Regions from separate parts of the Brevibacillus sp. M2.1A genome, predicted to be linked through region 2. Evidence: riboswitches for the same ligand, from Rfam matches in the RefSeq annotation. Region 2 holds a riboswitch; each other region holds the start of a gene.
What was found. A riboswitch is a leader RNA that binds a small molecule or an ion and turns the genes downstream of it on or off. The one in region 2 is predicted to bind cobalamin.
Positions count from the first base shown of each region.

Region 1: it holds a riboswitch for cobalamin, as region 2 does, so the genes downstream of both, metE (5-methyltetrahydropteroyltriglutamate--homocysteine S-methyltransferase) here and HP567_RS27260 (energy-coupling factor ABC transporter permease) in region 2, are expected to answer to the same signal.
Region 3: it holds a riboswitch for cobalamin, as region 2 does, so the genes downstream of both, HP567_RS13640 (ABC transporter substrate-binding protein) here and HP567_RS27260 (energy-coupling factor ABC transporter permease) in region 2, are expected to answer to the same signal.
Region 4: it holds a riboswitch for cobalamin, as region 2 does, so the genes downstream of both, HP567_RS22230 (ABC transporter substrate-binding protein) here and HP567_RS27260 (energy-coupling factor ABC transporter permease) in region 2, are expected to answer to the same signal.

Region 1 covers NZ_JABSUY020000001.1:3,908,923-3,914,417, reverse strand. The annotation lists gene nrdE (class 1b ribonucleoside-diphosphate reductase subunit alpha) at 1-322, shown strand, start outside; gene nrdF (class 1b ribonucleoside-diphosphate reductase subunit beta) at 377-1,327, shown strand; cobalamin riboswitch at 1,414-1,612, shown strand; gene metE (5-methyltetrahydropteroyltriglutamate--homocysteine S-methyltransferase) at 1,758-4,040, shown strand; gene HP567_RS18760 (acyl-CoA thioesterase) at 4,055-4,549, shown strand; gene HP567_RS18755 (thiamine pyrophosphate-dependent dehydrogenase E1 component subunit alpha) at 4,873-5,495, shown strand, end outside.
Region 2 covers NZ_JABSUY020000001.1:5,711,101-5,716,595, forward strand. The annotation lists gene HP567_RS27245 (energy-coupling factor ABC transporter ATP-binding protein) at 1-532, opposite strand, end outside; gene cbiQ (cobalt ECF transporter T component CbiQ) at 529-1,326, opposite strand; gene HP567_RS27255 (energy-coupling factor ABC transporter substrate-binding protein) at 1,323-1,607, opposite strand; gene HP567_RS27260 (energy-coupling factor ABC transporter permease) at 1,604-2,368, opposite strand; cobalamin riboswitch at 2,512-2,705, opposite strand; gene HP567_RS27265 (quinone-dependent dihydroorotate dehydrogenase) at 2,839-3,930, opposite strand; gene HP567_RS27270 (GerAB/ArcD/ProY family transporter) at 4,082-5,182, shown strand; gene HP567_RS27275 (spore germination protein) at 5,172-5,495, shown strand, end outside.
Region 3 covers NZ_JABSUY020000001.1:2,757,745-2,763,239, forward strand. The annotation lists gene HP567_RS13625 (ABC transporter permease) at 1-841, shown strand, start outside; gene HP567_RS13630 (alpha/beta fold hydrolase) at 898-1,668, opposite strand; gene HP567_RS13635 (M24 family metallopeptidase) at 1,793-2,884, shown strand; cobalamin riboswitch at 2,901-3,100, shown strand; gene HP567_RS13640 (ABC transporter substrate-binding protein) at 3,270-4,289, shown strand; gene HP567_RS13645 (FecCD family ABC transporter permease) at 4,359-5,372, shown strand; gene HP567_RS13650 (heme ABC transporter ATP-binding protein) at 5,369-5,495, shown strand, end outside.
Region 4 covers NZ_JABSUY020000001.1:4,614,892-4,620,386, reverse strand. The annotation lists gene HP567_RS22240 (pyridoxamine 5'-phosphate oxidase family protein) at 1-542, opposite strand, end outside; gene HP567_RS22235 (MBL fold metallo-hydrolase) at 700-1,644, shown strand; cobalamin riboswitch at 1,797-1,944, shown strand; gene HP567_RS22230 (ABC transporter substrate-binding protein) at 2,101-3,096, shown strand; gene HP567_RS22225 (FecCD family ABC transporter permease) at 3,098-4,135, shown strand; gene HP567_RS22220 (ABC transporter ATP-binding protein) at 4,145-4,921, shown strand; gene cobU (bifunctional adenosylcobinamide kinase/adenosylcobinamide-phosphate guanylyltransferase) at 4,934-5,495, shown strand, end outside.

The sequences.
Region 1 (5,495 bases), 1.8 Mb from region 2:
GATGCCAATCGTTGAGCATATCGAAACGAGAACGTATGCCAACTCTACGACGTATTACCCGATGCCGTACTTGTCGCAGGAAAACTATTTTTACTACAAATCGGCATATGTGATCGATCAATTCAAAGTAATTGATCTGATTGCCGAAATTCAAGAGCACATCGACCAAGGAATATCGACTGTGCTGCACGTGAACAGCAACATTTCAACCAGAGAACTGGCTCGCTATTACATTTACGCAGCGAAAAAAGGTCTGAAGTCACTCTACTATACGCGTACGAAGCATTTGACTGTAGAAGAGTGCATTAGCTGCGCGGTTTAGTGAACGCGATTCATAAAGGAAAAGCATCAAGCAAAAAGAGAAGAGGAACGCCATATGAAAGCAGTCAATTGGAACAGGCCGGACGACGATTTTACGATGACGTTTTGGAATCAAAACATCATGCAGTTCTGGACGGATGATGAGATTCCGCTATCAGATGACAAGATGGCCTGGATGGAGCTCAGTGCAACTGAACGGGACACGTATAAAAAAGTATTGGGCGGTCTCACCTTGCTGGATACGGTTCAAGGTGGAGTAGGGATGCCGAAAATCATGGAGCATGTCGATGGACTGCAAAGAAAAGCGGTTCTCGCCTTCATGGGCATGATGGAGCAAATCCATGCCAAATCGTACAGCAGTATTTTTACCACGCTGGCATCGACAGAAGAGATTGACGGTATTTTTTCGTGGGTAGAAAATAATCCACATCTGCAAAAGAAAGCGGCCCTCATCTCGAAACGCTATCAAGAAATTGAGAAACCGAAAGATTTGTATATGGCGATGGTAGCGTCCGTCTTCCTGGAAAGTTATCTGTTTTACAGCGGCTTCTTCTATCCGCTCTATTTGGCGGGTCAAGGAAAGATGACAAGCAGCGGGGAAATTATCGATTTGATTGTTCGCGACGAGAGCATCCATGGACTCTATGTCGGCGTTCTCGCGCAAGAAGTCTATCAAGGTCTGAGTGTGGTCGAGCAGACCGCAGCAAAAGAGGAGCTGTATGCCCTTTTGCATGAGCTGCAAGAAAATGAAGAGGCCTATACGACTTCGTTGTATACGGAAATCGGATTGGCTGACGAGGTTCATGCCTACGTGCGCTACAACGCGAACAAGGCATTGATGAATTTGGGGCTGGACCCGCTTTTCCCGGAGGAAGAAGTGAACCCAATCGTGCTGAACGGAATTCGTACGCAGACGAAGCAGCATGACTTCTTCTCGAAAAAAGGAAATGGTTATGTCCGCACGCTAAACGTAGAACCATTGACGGACGATGATTTTAGATTTTAGTATGACAAAAAATGGAATCTGTGTTACTGTATGAACAGTATGCTGCCCTGCTCGTTTAAGGGGGCACTTCACAGAACCATGACAATTTCATAAGAGTGGGAACAGGTTCTTTGGTTATCAAGCTCGACCAAGGATGAAAAGGGAAGTCGGTGAGAATCCGACACGGTCCCGCCACTGTATGTGGGGAGTCGGCACATTTATCAGCCACTGATCCAAACGGATTGGGAAGGCATGTGCAGATGATGATCCCAAAGTCAGGAGACCTGCCTGTTTCGACGACACTGCTTAACCTACGGGAGATAGGGAGGTGTTAGGATGCTGTGATCTCAGTGCTTATTTGGCATTTCTAACGTTCTTTTTGATCGTTGGAGATGCCTTTTTTATTGGGCGGATTCAAGTCAGGATCGAATGAAGAATGGAGAGGAAGCTCATGAAAAGCAGCAATTTGGGATATCCACGGATCGGGAAGAACCGCGAGTGGAAAAAGGCATTGGAAGCATTTTGGGCTGGCACCCTCGATGAGGCAAGCCTGGTTCAGCAAATGGAGCAAATCCGTCACCAAAACCTGTTGGTTCAGCAGGAAAAAGGGGTCGAGCTGATCCCTGTAGGTGACTTTACGTACTACGATCACATGCTGGATATGGCTGTGATGTTTGGATTGGTCCCCAAGCGCTATGAATACGAGGGCGGCCCGGTTTCATTAGCGACATACTTCGCCATGGCTCGCGGTTCGAAAGAAGCTGTCGCCAGCGAAATGACGAAATGGTTTAACACGAACTACCATTATATCGTCCCGGAATTCGGGGAACGACAACCAACCATAACCGAGAACAAGCCTCTCCAGGCATATTTGGAGGCCAAAGAAAAGTATGGCATCATCGGAAAGCCCGTCATTGTAGGCCCGTATACGTTTGTCAAATTGTCCAAAGGATATGAGAAAAACGAATTGGAGATCGTCGTGGATCAACTCGTACCGCTCTACATAGACGTTCTCCAGGAGTTGGAGCTGCACGGTGTGGAATGGGTGCAAATCGATGAGCCTGCATTTGTACTGGATGTTTCGGAGCAAGAACGCGCCCTCATCAAGCGTATCTATGCGCAAATGGGTCAAGCTCTACCACATCTGCAGTGCATGCTGCAAACCTATTTTGAAGCAGTGGATTGGTATGAGGAGCTGGTTTCCTTACCGGTAAAGGGAATCGGTCTTGATTTTGTACACGGAGCGAAGCGAAATCTAACCAATCTGAAAAAACACGGGTTTCCAGCAGGCAAGATTCTCGCAGCGGGAATCATCGACGGTCGAAACATATGGCGTGCATCCATTGAGGAGAAATGGGAGCTGGTCAAAGAAATTTCCGAGATTGTTCCGCTCGAAAAGCTGTGGCTGCAGCCGTCCAGTAGTTTGTTGCATGTACCGGTGACGGTTGAGGCAGAGAGCGGTTTGCCAGAGGAAGTCATGCCTGCATTGGCGTTTTCTGACGAAAAACTGGGGGAAGTACAGCTTTTAGTCCAAGGATTCCGATACGGTAAGTATGTTATATCAAAAGAGATCGCCCAAAATGAAGCGGACTTGCTGAGGCTAGCATTATCCCCAGCGAGGAATCGGGGAGAAGTAAAGAATGCTTTACGTCAAATCGCTACTGCAAAACTTGAAAGAAGTGTTCCTTATCCCGAACGTCGACAGATTCAACAAAATACGTGGAAGTTGCCACTGCTGCCAACTACCACAATCGGAAGCTTCCCGCAGACGGCAGAGGTTCGCCAAGCCCGACAACAGTTTAAAAAAGGGAGTTGGTCAGTGGAGCAATACGATGCTTTCATTCAGGCGCAAATCAAGGAATGGATCGAGATCCAAGAAGAGCTCGGACTGGATGTCCTGGTCCATGGTGAGTTCGAACGAACAGATATGGTTGAGTATTTTGGCGAAAAGCTCGATGGCTTTTTGTTCACGAAAAACGGCTGGGTGCAATCATATGGCTCCCGCTGCGTCAAGCCTCCTATTATTTACGGAGATGTAGAGTTTGTGGCACCAATGACGGTCAAGGAAAGTGTGTATGCAAAATCATTGACCGACAAACCAATGAAGGGCATGTTAACGGGCCCAGCAACCATTTTGAACTGGTCGTTTGCTCGGGTAGATGTCTTCAGAGAAGAAGTGTGCGAACAAATTGCCTTGGCATTGCGAAAGGAAGTAGAAGCCTTGGAAGAAGCGGGGATTCTCATGATTCAAGTCGATGAACCAGCGCTGCGCGAAGGACTTCCGCTCAAAAAAGAAGAGCAAGCCGCTTATCTCGAATGGGCAGTCAGAGCGTTTCGTCTAGCGACCTCTACCGTTGCGCCGAGCACACAGATTCATACACATATGTGCTACTGCGAATTCCATGATTTCATGGATGTCATCAGTGAGCTCGATGCCGATGTGATTTCGATTGAGACTTCCCGCAGCCACGGAGAGCTCGTGTCAGTGTTCGAAACAGGTACATATGACAAAGGCATCGGGCTCGGCGTATACGATATCCATAGCCCCCGAGTTCCAGCTGTCTCTGAGATGGAAGATATGGTAGCCCGAGGTGTACAAGTACTTCCACCTGATCAATTTTGGATTAACCCGGATTGCGGGCTGAAGACAAGAGGGAGAGAAGAAACCGTTCAGTCATTGCGAAACATGGTTGCGGCAACCAAAGCGATTCGGAGTCGTTTGACAGCCCAGTAGGGAAGGTGCACACGATGAGAGGAGCCACACAAATGATGACAGAAGCGCGACCGATCCAACAATCGAGAACCTTTTTGACTGATCTCGTCTTGCCGCCGGATACCAATCACCACCATACCATTTTCGGCGGGAAAGTCATGGCATACGTTGACAAGATCGCCTGCATCGCAGCCATGCGGCATTGCCGTAAGCCTGTTGTCACTGCGTCCAGCGATTCCTTTGATTTTCTAGCGCCAATCAAGACGGGGGAAGCAATCAACCTGGAGGCCTATGTCACCTGGACACATAAGACATCGATGGAAGTATTCGTGAGAGTGGAAGCGGAGAACTTGTTGACCGGAGAAAAGCGGATGACAGCACGCGCGTATCTGACGATGATTGCCCTCAACGATCAAGGAAAGCCGACGAGCGTGCCTGGTGTCATTCCTGGTACAGAAGAAGAGCGGATACAGTATGAAAAAGCGAAGGAACGCCATGTATTGAGAAGGAAGCGGAAGGAAGAGAGGTAAGGAGAAACACCGTGCTACATAGAAGCCTTCGGTTAACTTGTTTGCGACAGGTTACCGGAGGCTTCCTTATTTTATTCGCAAACATAACCCATTTCCAAAAGTTCGTCCCTCGCCGTACCCCTTATCCGTCCAAAGGTATGCGGTGAGCCAGTGTACAAAAGGAGACAAAACGAGACAGGTGTCCACTTTTGTTCCCCCCAAAAAGTAAAGCGGTTACAAAAAACCGCAATGTGACCTGCTTCGGCGGTTGGCATACTTTTTGCGATATCCCTTGAGTCAAAGGCTGGACCTCAATAAAACATGTTCGAGGAGGAGACACGTAAATGACGAAAGTGGATCAGCAAGTCAAAGGGATTCCGTTGTCCCGCGAAAAGGCCGCTTGGATGTACCAAAAAATGCTGGAGATCCGGAAGTTCGAGGACAAGGTGCACGACCTGTTCGGCCAAGGGAAAATACCCGGTTTCGTCCATTTATACGCGGGGGAGGAGGCCATCGCGGTCGGGCTTTGCGCGCACCTGGACGACAGCGATACCATTACCAGCACGCATCGCGGGCACGGACACTGCATCGCAAAGGGGTGCGATCTGAATGGAATGATGGCGGAGATTTACGGTAGAGCCACGGGACTTTGCAAAGGGAAGGGAGGCTCCATGCACATTGCGGATTTGGACAAAGGAATGCTCGGGGCGAACGGCATTGTCGGTGGAGGCTATCCGCTTGCTTGCGGAGCCGCTTTGACTGCCAAGTACAAGCAGACAGGCGCTGTAAGCGTATGTTTCTTTGGTGACGGAGCGAACAACCAGGGGACGTTCCATGAGGGGATCAACCTGGCAGCCATTTGGAAGCTGCCAGCCGTGTTTGTAGCAGAGAACAACGGATATGGGGAAGCCACGCCGTTTTCGTACGCCTCCAGCTGCAAAACCATTGCGGACCGTGCGATCGCCTA
Region 2 (5,495 bases):
TCTGATAGCGATCCAAATACGCAGTAGGCTCGTCCAATAGCAAAAGCTCTGGCTCCATGACCATGACCCCCGCGAGCGCCAGCCGCCGTTTTTGTCCCAGGCTCAAATGATGAATCGGAGCTTCTGCCAGCTCTCTCAACCCGAATGCATCCAGCACCTTTTCTACCTTTGCCCGGATTACTTCCACAGGCAGCTTCTGATTGCATAAACCGTAGGATATATCTTCTGCGACCGTGCTTGCGATCAACTGATGCTCGGGATCTTGAAAGACCAAGCCCACCTTTTGCGTCATCTCTTGCAATGCGGCTCGCTTGTAGACAAGCGGTTTTCCCTTCCACAGCACTTGTCCCTGCTGTGGCTCGATGATTCCGTTTCCATGCAAGAACAAAGTCGACTTCCCACAGCCATTCCGTCCCAAAAGAACACATTTCTTCCCCTCAGGAATCCATAAGGACAGCCCTGACAGGACAGGTCCTCGCCCTCCCGGATACGTGTACTGCAAATCGATGAACTCCAACAACCGTGATGTCATAACCGCCAACCTCCTGTCCACCACTCAAGCAGCACCAGCAGCATACAGCCTGCGATTGCCTCCCACTCATAGCGGCGTGAGCGGGCATGGGTATGAAACGAGAGCACCTGCATGCTCTCCCCAAAGCCCCTAGCCGCCATTCCTTTGTGCAAGGCTTCGTATTTGCGCATTGCTCTGACAAACAATTGCGCAACGAGAACCCCTGCATCCCGAAGCGTCGCTCGGAAGCCGCGATGACCTCCGCGCGAACGTTGGGCAATCCAGAGCTGATGAGAAATCGTTACCAACACAAAAATAAACCGATACATGATCATTAATAAGTCAGTTACAAGGACAGGCATACGTAGCCGGCGAAGCACCTGCAAAATATCAGCAAACGGCACGGTAAACAAAATGAAAGCAAAGCAGGATAAGCTCGCCATGGTACGCCAAAACAAGATCCAAGCTTTACTGAAGGACGACATCGGCACATAGAGCACATAAGAACCCAGCTCCCATGCTGCCGCGACCTGGACCTGCACTTCTCCTGCTCTCGCCCCTTCAACTAGTAGAGCAGGAAGCCCCGCAGCGAAAAACGAGAGCGACACGATCATAAAGGTAAAATAGATACGGACAGGAATCCGGGCATACACCACTACCCATACCGTCATCCACACAGCGACAGCCATCTGCATCCATACATGTCCTACCAGGACGAGCAGTAACAATGCGCTCGCCAGTAATAGCTTATGAGCAGGCGGCAGACGTTTCAGCCTGTTTTGATAAGAGAGAGAATCAAGCTGCAGACCGTTCATTTTTTCCGCTTATCCAACCGGCCTTTGTACAAGCCCACGGCGTAGCCAACCACTCCCGCTCCCAACGCCGCCTGCACCGCAAACAATAGACTCTCCGTCTCTCCCCCTGGCGGCTCTATCAGCGGCTGGAACCACGGTTCGTAGTTCGGGGCGATTTCCTTGATCGCTTCCTCTGCCACGCCATCTGCGCCGCCAAATTCCGAATCCTGAACCAGCAACAGCGGGACAATAGCCAGTACGATTACTCCAATGAGTAAAAGCCAGTTCCATCCTTTTTTCACAGCGATTCCTCCCGTTTGAGCAAACGAAGCTGTGTAAGCTCTTTTGCGTTGTAAGATAACAACCAGTTCCAAACAAGAACGGTCAACAGACCTTCACTGATGGCGAGCGGTACTTGCGTGAATGCAAAAATTCCTGCGAATTTGGCAAACGAGGCCAACACTCCGCCAGATTCAGCTGGAAATGCGAGTGCCAGTTGAAGCGAAGTCACTACATAGGTAGCGAGATCAGCCAAAGCCGCCGCCGCAAAAACCGCCAGTCGCTGGCTTCCTGCCACTTTCATGATCAACCGATAGATTCCGTATGCCACCATTGGTCCTACCACTGCCATAGATACAGCATTCGCCCCTAGCGTAGTCAAACCTCCATGCGCCAATAGCAGGGCTTGAAACAAGAGCACCATGCTCCCTAGCACAGACATCGCAAAAGGTCCAAACATAATGGCACCGAGGCCCGTTCCAGTCGGGTGAGAGCTGCTGCCTGTAACCGAAGGGATTTTCAGTGCAGATAAAACAAAGGCAAACGCTCCTGCAACGCCAATTAGGAGCTTCATTTCGGGATGTTCTTTTACAATTTTGTTAATCGAGCGAATCCCAAGAATAAAAAATGGCAAGAAGACAGCCCACCAAAATAAGGCCCAGGATAAAGGCAAATACCCTTCCATGATGTGCATCGCGTGTCCTGTCTCAGGTTCATTGAGCAAAAAATACAGGACGAAGCCCGCGATCATCAGACAAGTAGATACGAGACGAGATCGATTCATGTTCATTCCTCCTTCACTCACTTTCGTTCTTTCCTCCAAACAAAAAAATCCCATCCATCAATGGACGAGATGTGCACACAAAACAACAGACTGACTAGACAGCCTCATTGCCTCGTATTCACCGCTCCTTTCCGCGAAGGTTCTGTGGGTGTGGCTACTAGGTAGGTCTCCTGGCTTCCAGATCCATGCGCTCCTTGTCCTTCCCCATACGAAAATGAGTGGTTTCCTTCTCAAAGAGAGCTCCCTGGTTACAGTGGCGGGACCGCTCGGGACTTTCACCCGATTCCCTGTTACCCTTTATGCGTCACATAAAGGCACCTAACGCCGACTATATGCAATTGACTGACAATTCATGTTTGTCCCACATCATTATACCGGATCACTACATAAATCGGAAGAATATAAGCGAAAACGCATAAGTCGATGACCCTTACAAACGGAGCCATCGACCTATGCATACTTTGTTTTATCTATTCTTTTGCGTCTACGCCAATCACTTCACTAATATGTTTAAAGCCATCGCGTTGCATGAGCTTCAGCAGTTTTTTGTTGATTTGCTTGGCGATACCTGGGCCCTGATAAATCATCCCTGTATACACCTGAACGAGACTAGCTCCTGCCCGGATTTTCGCGTAGGCGTCTTCCCCGTTATAAATACCGCCGACACCAATAATTGGTACCTTATCTCCTACTTCTTGATAAATCTCCTTCACCCAAGCCGTGGAACGCTCTGTAAGAGGTCTTCCGCTCAAGCCGCCCGCTTCCTCGGCAAATCGATGTCCGGAAACCGCCTCGCGTGATAGTGTCGTATTGGTAGCAATAATTCCGGAAATGCCTTCTTCTACAGCAGCGTGAACCACATCGCGCATGTGCTCATCTGACATGTCTGGCGCTACTTTCAACAAAATCGGCTTTTTCTTGATGGAACGCGCTTCCATTTCGGTTGCCTTTTCCCTTACTGCACGCACCAAATGACGCAAGCTCTCTGTTTCCTGCAAGTCACGCAGATTCGGGGTATTCGGAGAGCTGATGTTAATGACGAAATAGTGACCGTATGCATAGAGCATGTCCATACATTTGCTATAGTCGACGGCCGCTTCTTCATTGGGCGTTACTTTGTTTTTCCCAATGTTAATCCCAATCGGAACATCTGAGTATGCGTAATCGACCAAATGCTGGGAAGCCAAATACGCACCGTGATTGTTGAAGCCCATTCGGTTAATGACAGCTTGATGTTCCGGCAATCGGAACAATCGGGGCTTCGGATTGCCTGGCTGCCCCTGCGGCGTCAATGTCCCGATTTCCACAAATCCAAAACCAAGGGCACCCAACGCATGGTAGACTTCTGCATTTTTATCAAAACCGGCTGCAAGTCCGACTGGATTCGGAAACGTCATTCCCCACAGCTTATTCTCCAACCGCTGGTCTTTTACCTGATAGATCATCTTCAGGATGCTTTTGCCTGGAGCAGAATCCTCCACCAGCCTTAAGGCACCAATTGTCTTTTCGTGAATCTCTTCCGCATCTTGCTGGAACAGATATTTTCTTATGAGCTGATACATCGGCTGCACTCCTTACTCCGTTTCTACCTTTTTACCTCATAGTAGAATACCATACTTTTTCGGGAGGATGTAACCTTTATACGTGATACATATTTCCAGCCAAGCAGGCAAATCCTAACAGCACCACCACGCACAGGGGGATAAGTCTTTCATGAAAGTGGACGGAAAAATCGGGATTGGTCAAGCCATTATGGTGATGATGCTGACGATCGGCATTACGAACCACGTAACCGTTATCCCCCTCTTATTGAGTAAAGCCGGAAGAGATGCTTGGTTGAGCGTGTTGATTGCCGGTATCCCTTTTTCCTTCTGGGCGTACTTGCTGTTTGTGGTTAATCGAAGTACGAAGCAACAGTCTTTGCATGAATGGCTTGCGCAACGCTCAGGAAAAATCGTCAGCCATCTGTTGCTCACCCCGATCATGGTCTGCCTGTACATGATGGCCCTAACCAACCTGATCGATACCCAGACATGGACGACCGTCAACTACTTGCCTCGAACACCCGAGTGGGTGACCGCATTAGCCTTAATGGGTTTATGCATACTCGCGTCAATCGGGGGAATAACGTCCGTAGGAATCACAGCAGGAATCTTGTTGCCTGTCGTGGTTTTGCTCGGATTTTTCATCGCTTTTGGCAATATTCCTAAAAAGGATTATAGTCTTTTGTTGCCGCTTTTCCAGCATGGGTATCGTCCTCTTCTTCACGGGATGCTCTATGTAGGCGGCGGTATTTCAGAGATGTTTCTGCTGCTATTGCTCCAACCTCACGTACGTAAGCCCTTGCGCCTCGTACACTTTTTGGTCATGCTCGGCATCACGCTTCTGCTGACACTCAGTCCGTTGACAGGGGCTATTGCGGAATTTGGACCTATAGAGTCTGCGCGCCAACGCTTTCCGGCATTTGAGCAATGGCGGCTACTCACGATTGGAAAAGACATCGAGAACATGGAGTTTTTCTCCATTTTCCAATGGCTCGCTGGGGCTTTTATACGCATCACGATTTGCTTGCTGCTCTTGGGAGATTTACTCACCATCCGTACCCAAAAAGAACGCAGATTCATGATGATTTTTCTAGGCGGAAGCATGATCGCCTTTACCAGCCTCCCATACAGCGACATGCAGTTCGTATCATTTCTGACGCACGTATACTATCCGCTTTACCTAGTCATTATCGTTGTGATTACTCTCGCACTCATGCTGGTTACTCTGCGCAAGCCATCCAGACAGGAGGGAATAGGCCATGACCCTTGAAGAGGAACTGCGGGAAAAATTCGCGCATTGTGCGGACGTCGTTTTTATGCGAACAGTCACAACCGAGGACCAGCCTGTATTGATGCTTTATTGCGAAGGACTTGCAGACGTTCGTCAATTACAAGATACGGCATTGCCGCAATTGGAGCGATTCCTGGCTATTGGTGATTTGCGTTCCTTGCCTCTTTTCCCGCTCTTCACGAATCCAGAGTTGTGGGTAGAGCGACTGTTTGCAGGAGATTTGCTGATTTTCATTGGAGACTCTCCTCCATTCGCCTGGGATATCTCCAATCGACCGGAGCGCGGCCCTGAG
Region 3 (5,495 bases), 3.0 Mb from region 2:
AGTCTCTCCTTGGAAGGATGCATGGAGGACACTACGAAAAAACAAGCTGGCGTTGGTGGGCTTCGGGATTATTTTGTTTTTCATTGTTGTGGCGGTATTAGCTCCATGGATTGCTCCGTATCCGTACGACGAAGGTCAGCTCGTAATGAAAAACAAGCCCCCTTCCGAAGAGCATTGGTTTGGAACAGATTACAATGGTCGTGATGTATTTAGTCGCGTTATTTATGGGGCGCAAATCTCCTTGTGGGTAGGGACGTTCTCTGTCATTGGCTCCGTTCTCGCAGGGACCTTGCTCGGTCTTTTGGCAGGATATTATGGCAGATGGATTGATACGATCATTTCGCGTCTCTTTGATATTATGCTTGCATTTCCAAGTATTCTTTTGGCAATCGCTGTCGTTGCCATCTTGGGGCCTTCTTTGCAAAACGCCTTGATTGCCATTGCGATTATTAACATTCCGACATTTGGACGGCTAGTACGTGCCCGTGTATTGAGTTTGAAGGAAGAAGAATTCGTCATGGCGGCACGGGCAATCGGAATGAAAAATTCCCGGATTATCATGCAGCATATTTTGCCGAACAGTCTCGCACCAATCATTGTGACCGGGACAATGGGGATCGCAACAGCGATTATCGAAGCAGCTGCACTTGGCTTTCTTGGACTGGGAGCACAAGCGCCAGAACCAGAATGGGGAAAAATGCTCGCTGATTCACGTCAGTACATTCAGAAAGCACCATGGACCGTTATTTTTCCGGGGCTCTCTATCATGCTGACCGTTCTCGGCTTTAACTTGATTGGGGACGGCCTGCGCGATGCACTTGACCCGCGGATGAAAAGCTAGTCCAATCGCAAAAAAGACAGAAGGGAATGTGATGCCGTCCTTCTGTCTTTTCTTGTTTATTCTTCTTCCATGAAGGTGCGGCACAACTGATTGAAAGCAGGAGCAGCTTTCGTGATGACTTGATGCTTTACGTTCGGGATCATTTCGAGTCTTGCTTTTGGCAATTTCATGCTAAGCGTCTGCGCATAATGGTGCATCCGTTGATCACGTTCGCCATAGGCAAGTAAAATCGGAAGCTGGATGTTGCTCAGGCGCTCTGTACATTGATATCGATGTCCGGCAGCGTAAAGGTATTTCACGCTAGTAGGATCTGTTTTGGAGGCGTGTGCCGTCCATTTTTCGCGCATTTCTGGGTTATCGACATGTGAGGAAGCAATGGAACGGGCAAGAAGAGGAACTCCGTGAAGCATCGACAACGCCTGGGCCATCCAAAATCGTCCATGTAAATACAGGTCATTCACTTCGGAAAATCCGCTCACGAGTATACCGCCTTGTGCATGATCAGGATAGCGAAGACAATATTCAAGGGCGATAGAGGCACCTTGGGAGTAGCCCAAAATAAAGGGACGCTCAATGCCGAGTGCCGGGATCAGCTTATGGAGCCGTTCTGCCAACTCCCCAATGGAAAAGGGCTTCTCCATCGGAGAACTGTCGCCATGTCCGGGTAAATCAGGGACAATGAGCTGATATGTATCTGCGAGTGTTTGCTGATAAACAAAATTGATAGAGCCGATACATGGCGCATGGATACACAATAACGGCTGGCCTTTTCCTGATATGTGAAAAGCAAACTGTTTGCCATCCTGATGGACGAGTATTTGTTCCATTTTCATTTTCACCCCACTTATAGGTTGTCCGATCCAAGGGAGATTTTTCAATTGAACTCTTCTTTTTTTGATGGGGAAGTGGTATTCTCGCAATAGAATAATTGGTGAAAGCAGGGTGAAGAAGTTGTTTCAAGAGCGCATTTCGAAGCTCCACACGTTTTTGACAGAGCAAGAGCTGAACGCGGTGTTGATTACCTCTCCCAAGCACGTCTACTATTTGACCGGATTTTTTACAGACCCGCATGAACGTTTTATGGGTCTTGTTATTCCTGCTGAGGGAAAGCCTTCCTTGATTGTACCTGCTCTTGATCGTGAAGCAGCGGCAGAAGCTTCGTTCGTTCAAGATATCCATACACATACGGATATCCAAAACCCGTATGAAATTCTCAAGCAAGTGTTGCCAGCGAACTTGGCGAAGCTCGGTATTGAGAAAAGTCATATGACTGTCGAGCGCTATGAAGCACTTGGACAAGTTGTTCTGGCGTCAAGCTATGTGGACGTGGAAGAGCCACTCCGTGAAATGCGTTTGATCAAATCCGTGGATGAAGTGGATCGTCTGAAATACGCTGTTCAGTTGGTCGAGGATTCCTTGCGGGAGACCCTGAAGAAAGTTCAGAAAGGCATGACCGAGACAGAAATCGTAGCTGAGCTGGAATTCCAGATGAAGCGCTTGGGCGCAGAAGGCCCATCCTTTACGTCCATGGTATTGGCAGGGGAGAAGTCGGCACTTCCACACGGAAAGCCAGGAACCCGCCAGGTGCAAGAAGGCGACTTGCTTTTGTTTGATATCGGAGTAGCTGCAAACGGATATGTATCCGATATTACTCGTACCTTTGCTGTAGGCGAGATCAGTGCCCAGCTGCAAGAGATTTACGAGACGGTATTGGCGGCCAACGAAGCGGCAATTGCTGAGATTCGTCCGGGTGTGACCTTTGCGCATTTGGATAAAACCGCTCGCGATGTCATCACTGCAAAAGGCTACGGTGAATACTTCATGCACCGTCTTGGGCACGGACTTGGGATGGATGTACATGAATATCCGTCTGTTCACAGCCAGAACCAAGAAGTGCTTCGACCAGGGATGGTTTTTACGATCGAGCCGGGCATCTATTTGCCAGGTGTAGGCGGCGTGCGGATTGAAGACGATGTATTGGTTACGGAAACGGGAGTTGAAATACTCACGCAGTTCCCGAAAAAACTGACTTCCATCAACTAATGAAGAAATCATAAAAATTGAATACGTATCGAATGGTGCTGGATGGCATATGCCGTCAGCTTAAAAGGGAAGTCCGGTGAGAAACCGGCGCGGTCCCGCCACTGTAACGAGGAGTGCCTAGCAAATAGCCACTGTTTTTTGGAAGACAAAAAATGGGAAGGTAGCTGGGTGTGTTGATCCGTAAGCCAGGAGACCTGCCATGCGATCCTATACAATCGACCCACGAGGATGGGGCAGATGTGGAAGCAGTCTATGAAAGGGCGCCTTTATGCCTGCTTATAGTTATATCTACGTTTGTCATGCACCTCCCGATTGAAATGGGGGGTGCTTTTTTGTGGAGGATTTGGTTCAAGCCATCATTTCCAAACAGAAAAGAGGATTACAGATGATGAAGGCAAACAAAACGCATACAGTAATAAAAGGACTAGCTTTCGGTATTATGACAGCTGCCATGCTTTTGGTTTCGGCATGCGGCTCCACTACGACAACACAGGCTCCAGCCAAAACAGAACAAACAGCTGCTCCAGCAGCAGAAGGCAAGCCAGTAACACTAACCAATAATGGTATCGAAATGACTTATCCAACAGCACCTGAGCGTGCAGTGACTTTGAACCAGCACGTCACCGAAATCATGCTGGCATTGGGCCTTGCTGATAAAATGGTCGGAACTGCTTACCTGGATGATGAAATCCTTCCTGAGTTAAAAGCAGATTACGACAAGATTCCGGTACTGTCTGACAAGTATCCTACGAAAGAAGTGCTGCTGGCAGCGAACCCAGACTTTGTATACGCCGGATGGAAAAGTGGATTCGGCGAAAAGGGCGTAGGATCGATGCAAGATTTGGAAAAGGTTGGCATCAAATCGTATCTGCAAGCGTCATCTAGCATGCCTGGCCCGACTATCGACGATGTGTTTGCGGACATTACGAACATTGGACGCATTTTCCGTGTGGAGGACAAAGCCAATGATTTGATCCATAAAATGAAGAGTGAAATGGATCAAACAATGAGTAAAATTGGCAAGATTGACGAGCCACTAAAAGTGTTCGTGTACGACAACGGGGAAGATAAACCATTCACAGCAGCCAACAACTACATGACATCCTTAATCAAGAATGCAGGCGGTAAGAATATTTTTGACGATATTCAAAAGGGTTGGGCAGAGGTAAGTTGGGAACAAGTAGTAAGTCGCAATCCAGACGTGATTATTATCGTAGATTACGGGGATAGAACCGTCGAGCAAAAACGCAATTTCCTTTTGAGTAAAAAAGAATTGGCGGATATCCCTGCGATTAAAAATCAACGACTAATGGTATTGCCTTTGTCCGCAGCTTCTGAAGGTGTTCGAGCACCGATTGCGCTGAAAATTTTGGCGGAAGGACTCTACCCGGATAAATTCAAATAGAGTACGCCCCTTTTAAGGGAGGGAATAGCACTGCAACAGATCAAGTTACCTTATATCATCATTACTTTACTGGTCGGACTTTTCCTCTCGATTACGTTCGCAGTTACCCTGGGATCAGTAGAGATTAAGCCGACTACGGTATGGAAAATCGCCTTATCAAAAATTCCGATGTTGACCCAATGGATCGAAGTGGATTGGTCCAAAGGTGAGCAAACGATTATTTGGGATATTCGCTTTCCTCGTGTACTCTTGGGGGCAATCGTCGGCGCAGGTCTGTCTGTCGTGGGAGTAGCGATTCAATCGTTGGTTCGCAACTCCCTGGCTGACCCGTATGTGTTAGGCGTATCTTCAGGTGCTTCGGTTGGCGCTACCTCGGTAATTATTTTTGGAGCATTCAGCATGTACGGGCAGTATGCGCTATCCTTTGGCGCTTTTACAGGCTCCCTTGTGTCCATCATTCTTATTTTTACGCTATCCCGTATTGGTGGACAAAACTCGACGGTACGCCTGCTCATGGCTGGAATTGCGATATCTGCGATCTTGTCGGCCATTACCAGTCTGCTTGTTTTTTCAGCGCCAAATGAGCATGGAATTGGGACGGTTCTGTTTTGGTTAAGTGGCAGTCTGGCTGGCGGGAAATGGGAATACCTGACGATCCCTACAATGATTGTCGTCATCTGTCTCATCGTCTTAATGGCCCAATACCGCTCGCTCAATGCGATGCTGATGGGCGAAGAGTCAGCGGGGACATTGGGGGTGAATACGGTACAATTCCGCAAGCTTCTCCTGGTGATCACGGCACTGCTCACGGGGGTGATCGTGTCCATCGCGGGATCAATCGGTTTTGTCGGATTAATGATGCCCCACATCGTCCGTGTAATGGTTGGATCAGATCACAGACGTGTTCTGCCTGTCAGCGCTTTGTTTGGCGCGATCTTTCTCATCTGGGTTGATGTAGTTGCCAGGCTTGCCTTTGCACCGGAAGAGCTGCCGATTGGTATTTTGACAGCACTGTGTGGAGGTCCATTCTTTATCTGGTTGATGCTGCGGAGTTCTTATTCCTTTGGAGGTAGCGGACGATGAATTTGCAGGTTGAGAATATATCGGTCGAACTGGAGAAAAAGGGAATCCTGCACAACGTCAGTCTGGAGGTGCGCTCTGGAGAGTTTGTGGGGCTGATCGGGCCGAATGGCAGTGGGAAGTCCA
Region 4 (5,495 bases), 1.1 Mb from region 2:
CCCAAGGGTGTTGGCAAGCCATCCATGCTTACTACGTTGTATTCCTTTTGATAATCAAGCAGCTCCTGCTCGTCTTTAGCCAAAGTCCATTTCTGAAGGGTTTCGCGTTCTTTTGAATAGGAATAGAAGGGGATAGCCCAGCCGCAAGAAGTCTTTACTTCCTGTATGTTTACGGTAATGATTTGACGAGCACCAGGCAGAAGCGGGAAGTCATTTACGAGCTCATCCCAGCGAGGTGTATCTGGGAGAATAACCGTTCCTTTGCCGAATAGGCGCATGATGAGAGGTGGGCCTTCAAATGCACAGAACATGATCGTAATCCTGCCATTTTCCTGTAGATGTGCACTGGTCTCGTTTCCACTTCCAGTCAGGTCCAAATAGGCGACCTCATTTGGGGATATTATGCGAAAAGAATCGTACCCTTTCGGTGAAAGATTCACGTGACCATCTGTGTCCATTGGAGCAGAGGCAACAAAGAACACCCGTTGCTTCTTGATAAACTTCTCATGCTCAGGTCGTAACTCGGAAAAAAGCTGACCCATTTTTGCACCCCTCCAAGTAATGGAATTTTTTTACTGCCCTTATATTACGATAAAAATATGAAGATTTTGTGTTGTTTTTCACCAGCGCCTCCCAAATAGGTGATAAAGTGTAAATATTCTCGCAACAAAATGATTTTTGAAAAGGAGGAGCATTTACATGCAATCATCACAGCCTATTTACTTAGGGGAGCGCATTCATTTGATAGACGGTTTCGATATGGGCTGGCCAGAGCGTACGGGGACTTATGTCATCGCTGAAGAAGAACTGACTTTGGTCGAAACAGGACCAAGCCCCTCAGTCCCATACATCAAGGCCGGTCTCGCCAAGCTCGGTTATACGCCGGAACAAGTAAAATACATCATTGTGACACATATTCATTTGGATCATGCAGGAGGAGTAGGACTGTTTTTGAAGGATTGTCCAAACGCAAAGGTCGTCGTCCACCCGAAAGGTGCACGTCATCTCGTAGATCCGAGCCGACTGATCGCAGGGGCGAGAGCGGTTTATCACGATGATTTTGATCGATTGTTCGATCCGATCGTGGCAGTTCCCGAGGAGAGGCTTTTGATTCGCGGCGACGGGGATACACTGAAGATCGGAGAAAATTGCGTGTTAGAGTTTCTGGATTCGCCGGGACATGCCAATCATCATTTCAGCATCTACGATCCCGTAAGCCGCGGCATGTTCACAGGGGATACGGCAGGTGTACTTTATCCACAGCTTCAAAAGGATGGCATACACCTCGTGCTGCCATCTACTTCGCCGAATCAGTTTGACCCAGATGCCATGTTAGCGTCTCTAAGCCGTTTTGAAGCGCGCAAGCTAAATCGCATTTACTTTGGTCATTTTGGGATGTCTGAGCAGGTAGATGATGTGTACCGTCAAATACGTGAGTGGCTCCCCGTGTTTGTGGAGGAAGGAGAGTCAGCGATTGCTGCTGGACAAACCTATGAAGAACTGTCTCGTACGCTGTTGGAACGAATCTCGGATCATCTACAGTCACAAGGCATCAGTGGTGACCACGACGTTTTCGAAGTACTCAAGCTCGATTTGCAAGTATGCTCCATGGGCATTCTGGATTATTTGCACAAACGAGAATAATAGCCTGTGAAAAGCTTTACATTTGCCTGAACCTTTTGTTCAGGCGTTTTTCATTTTTAGTTAGGCAAGAAAGTATTGGCTTACGTGTTTGTCATTCTTTTTTCATCCAAGGAATGCTATGATGTAGGATGAATCATGGACTGTGACAATTTCAAACGTAACAGCAAATAGGTGCCTCGTCTTTTAAAAAAAGATCGGGTGAAAAGGGAAGTCGGTGAAAATCCGACGCGGTCCCGCCACTGTAAATCGGCTCGTTCCTCAGCCGTAAGCCAGGAGACCTGCCTGTTTGTTTTCGTGCCTGTTGCCTTCGCGGAAAGGATCGGCCTATTTCAGGAAGCAGACCATCCTGTCTGTTTGCCCTGAGGTGCCGACCCTTTGATTTCCGAATGGAAGCAAGGGTCGCTTTTTTTATTGGAAGGTACAGTCAATCAGACATGACGAAAGGAAGTTCTACATATGAAACGTTCATTGCGATTCATGATCCCACTACTGGTAGCGGCGAGCCTCGCGGGTTGTGCGGGTAATGATAACAGCCAGCCAGCACCAGGTGGACAAACAGGTGCACCGCAGACAACACCGCAAGAGAGCGCGGCCGAGCAGCCTGCAAAACAAACAACGTATCCATTGACAGTCACGGATGCGACTGGAAAAGAAGTAACCTTTGCAAAAGCTCCTGAGCGAATCGTCTCAACATCACCTGCCGAGACAGAGATATTGTTCGCATTAGGCTTGGAAGATCGGATCGTAGCTGTCTCAGACTATGACGATTATCCAGAAGCGGCGAAGGCAAAGCCGAAAATTGGCGGCGTCGTCAAACCGAATGAAGAAGCCATTCTCGCTCAAACGCCGGATATGGTCGTTGGTGGGATTTCGATGGAGAAGCCAGTGGCTGACAAGCTAAAATCTCTCGGAATGCCCGTCTACATTACTCATCCGACAAAGATGGATGACATCCTTAACAATGTTTTAACAATGGGAGTTATCACGAATACACAGGAACAAGCCGAAAAAGTCGTCGCGCAAATGAAGAAAGACATCGCGTACGTTCAAGATGCAGTGAAAAATGTAAAACCGGAACAGAAGAAAAAGGTATACCTGGAATTCTCTCCAGGCTGGACAGTCGGAAAAGGCGAATTCATGGACGAACTCATCACACTGGCTGGAGCGACAAATATTGCTTCTGACACCCAGGGCTGGAATCCGATCAGTGAAGAAAAGATTTTGCAAAACGACCCAGACGTCATTTTGTATGCGAGCGGAATTACCGATGAAAAGACCGGCGTCAAGCTGGAGGATATGATCGCGAATCGCAATGGTTGGGATAAAATGAAGGCGATTCGTGAAAAACAAATCTTTGGCATGGACCAAAATATTTTGTCCCGTCCTGGTCCGCGCATTACACAAGGCTTGATCGAAGTAGCCAAGGCGATTTACCCTGACTTGGTGAAATAAAATGAAGAAACGATTGTTCATATGGGGAGGAGTCAGTTGTCTCGTCCTTCTGGCATCAATAGTCATCAGCATCTCGATGGGGGCGGCACAACTCCCGATCTCACAAGTATGGCTCATCCTGCTCCAGCAGATCCCGGGCTTCTCTGACTGGATTGCCGTAACGTGGCCAGAGTCATCTGAGCAAATTGTCATGAAGGTTCGTTTTCCACGCGTTGTATTGGCTGTCTTGATTGGGGCTTGCTTGTCGCTTGCGGGAGCGGGCTTTCAGGGAGTTTTGCGCAATCCGCTCGCCGATCCGTTTACGATGGGCGTGGCATCAGGTTCTGCTGTCGGAGCAGCCTTTTTGATCCTGTTTGGCTTGCAAATCAGCTTTTTGGGTGCATGGAGCACGCCTGTCGTCGCATTTCTTACAGGACTGCTCAGTCTATGGATCGTACTCGGACTCGCGAACACGCAAGGAAAGCTCCAAACAGAGACCCTGATTTTGTCTGGAGTTGTGGTGCAGGCTTTTCTCGGCTCGCTCGTTTCCTTTATGGTTTCGCTATCCGATCAGACGGTGAATGAGATCGTGTTCTGGCTGATGGGCAGCCTGTCATTTCGGGGCTGGGCCTTTACGTACGTCTTGATTCCGTACTTGGTCATAGGTGGAATGGTGCTGGTGAGCTATGCGCGTTCCTTGAACCTTTTTGCATTGGGCGAGCGGCAGGCTGCGCATCTTGGCGTCCATGTGGATCGAACAAAGATGGTGGTTCTGGTCGTCTCGACTCTTTTGACGGCAGCGGCGGTTTCTATCGCGGGAATTATCGGGTTCGTTGGCCTGGTGGTACCGCACCTCGTCCGTATGCTGGTTGGTCCTGACCACCGTATTTTGCTGCCGATGGCTGCGATCTGCGGTGGCATCTATGTGCTGTGGGCCGACACTCTCGCCAGAATGCTGCTAAGTCCCACAGAAATCCCGCTCGGTGTCGTGACAGCATTTCTGGGAGCACCGTTTTTCGCTTATTTATTGAAGCAAAATAAACGCTTTAGGAAGAGGTAACGTAAGCTTATGATCAATGTGCGCAGCTTGCAGAAATCGTATCAGGATACGCCAGTTTTGCACGGAATCGATTTTTGCGTGGACAAGGGAGAATTTTTTGGCATCATCGGGCCCAATGGAAGCGGTAAATCCACCTTGCTGAAAATGATTTCAGGAGTCATCAAGGCGGATGCCGGAGACATTTTGCTTCAGGAGAAAAAGCTTCTTTCCTATCCACGCAAAGAGCTTGCCAAAATACTGGCTGTTTTGGAGCAAGAGGGTCTGCCGCCAGTCGGCTTTCGTGTCCGAGAGGTGTTGGAGATGGGACGCTTTCCTTACCAAAATTGGCTGGGCGAAGAAAAGCAGGATGTCGCATCGCTCATTGATGAAATCGTCCAGATGCTCGGTCTTGAACATTTGGAAGAGCGCACACTGGATCAGTTGAGCGGTGGGGAAAAGCAGCGCGTGGCTTTGGGGAAGGCATTGATCCAGCGACCACAGGTGCTATTGCTGGATGAACCCACGACTTACCTCGATATCGGGTATCAGATTCAACTGATGGACATTGTGCGAAAATGGCAAAAGACGACGCGGGTGACGGTCATTGCTGTGCTGCACGATTTGAATCTGGCCTCCTTATACTGCGATCGTATCCTAATGCTGCATAAAGGAAAGCAGATAAGCGTTGGCACACCAAAAGACATCTTGCAAAGTGACAGAATAGAGGCTGTATACGGAACCAGACCGATTGTCATGGAGCATCCTGTTCATCATTTGCCGCAAATTATTTTGCAATCGCAAGTGTAAGGAGACAGAAGCATGATTGTACTGATTACAGGTGGAGCACGCAGCGGAAAAAGCACGTTTGCCGAAAAATACGCAGCTCATTTGGGCTCCTCGGGTGTTTACATCGCGACTGCACAAATCACTGATGAGGAAATGGAAGAGCGGATCTTGTACCATCGCGACCGCCGTTTGCAATCCAACTTTCCTTGGCAAACGATTGAGGAGCCGTACGCATTGACAGAATGGCTTGCAAAGTTGGGAGCACAAAAGGACATACAAGAACAGCAGACGGTGATTTTGGTTGATTGCTTGATCCTTTGGCTGTCCAATTGGCTGTTGTATAAAGGAGAGGAACAGCCATTTGAGAAAGTGCTCCAGCAGGTTGATGTGCTGGTAAACCAGTTAAAAGACTACCCCGGTACCGTTTTGCTGGTGACAAATGAAGTAGGCGACGGGCTCGTCCCGCAACATCCGTTGGGCCGTATGTTTCGTGACTTGGCAGGGTTGATGAATCAACGTGTGGCAACTGTTGCCGATCAAGTTTTTCTTGTCACAGCAGGGATTCCGGTGGAACTAAAAGGACAAGCTTTCCAAT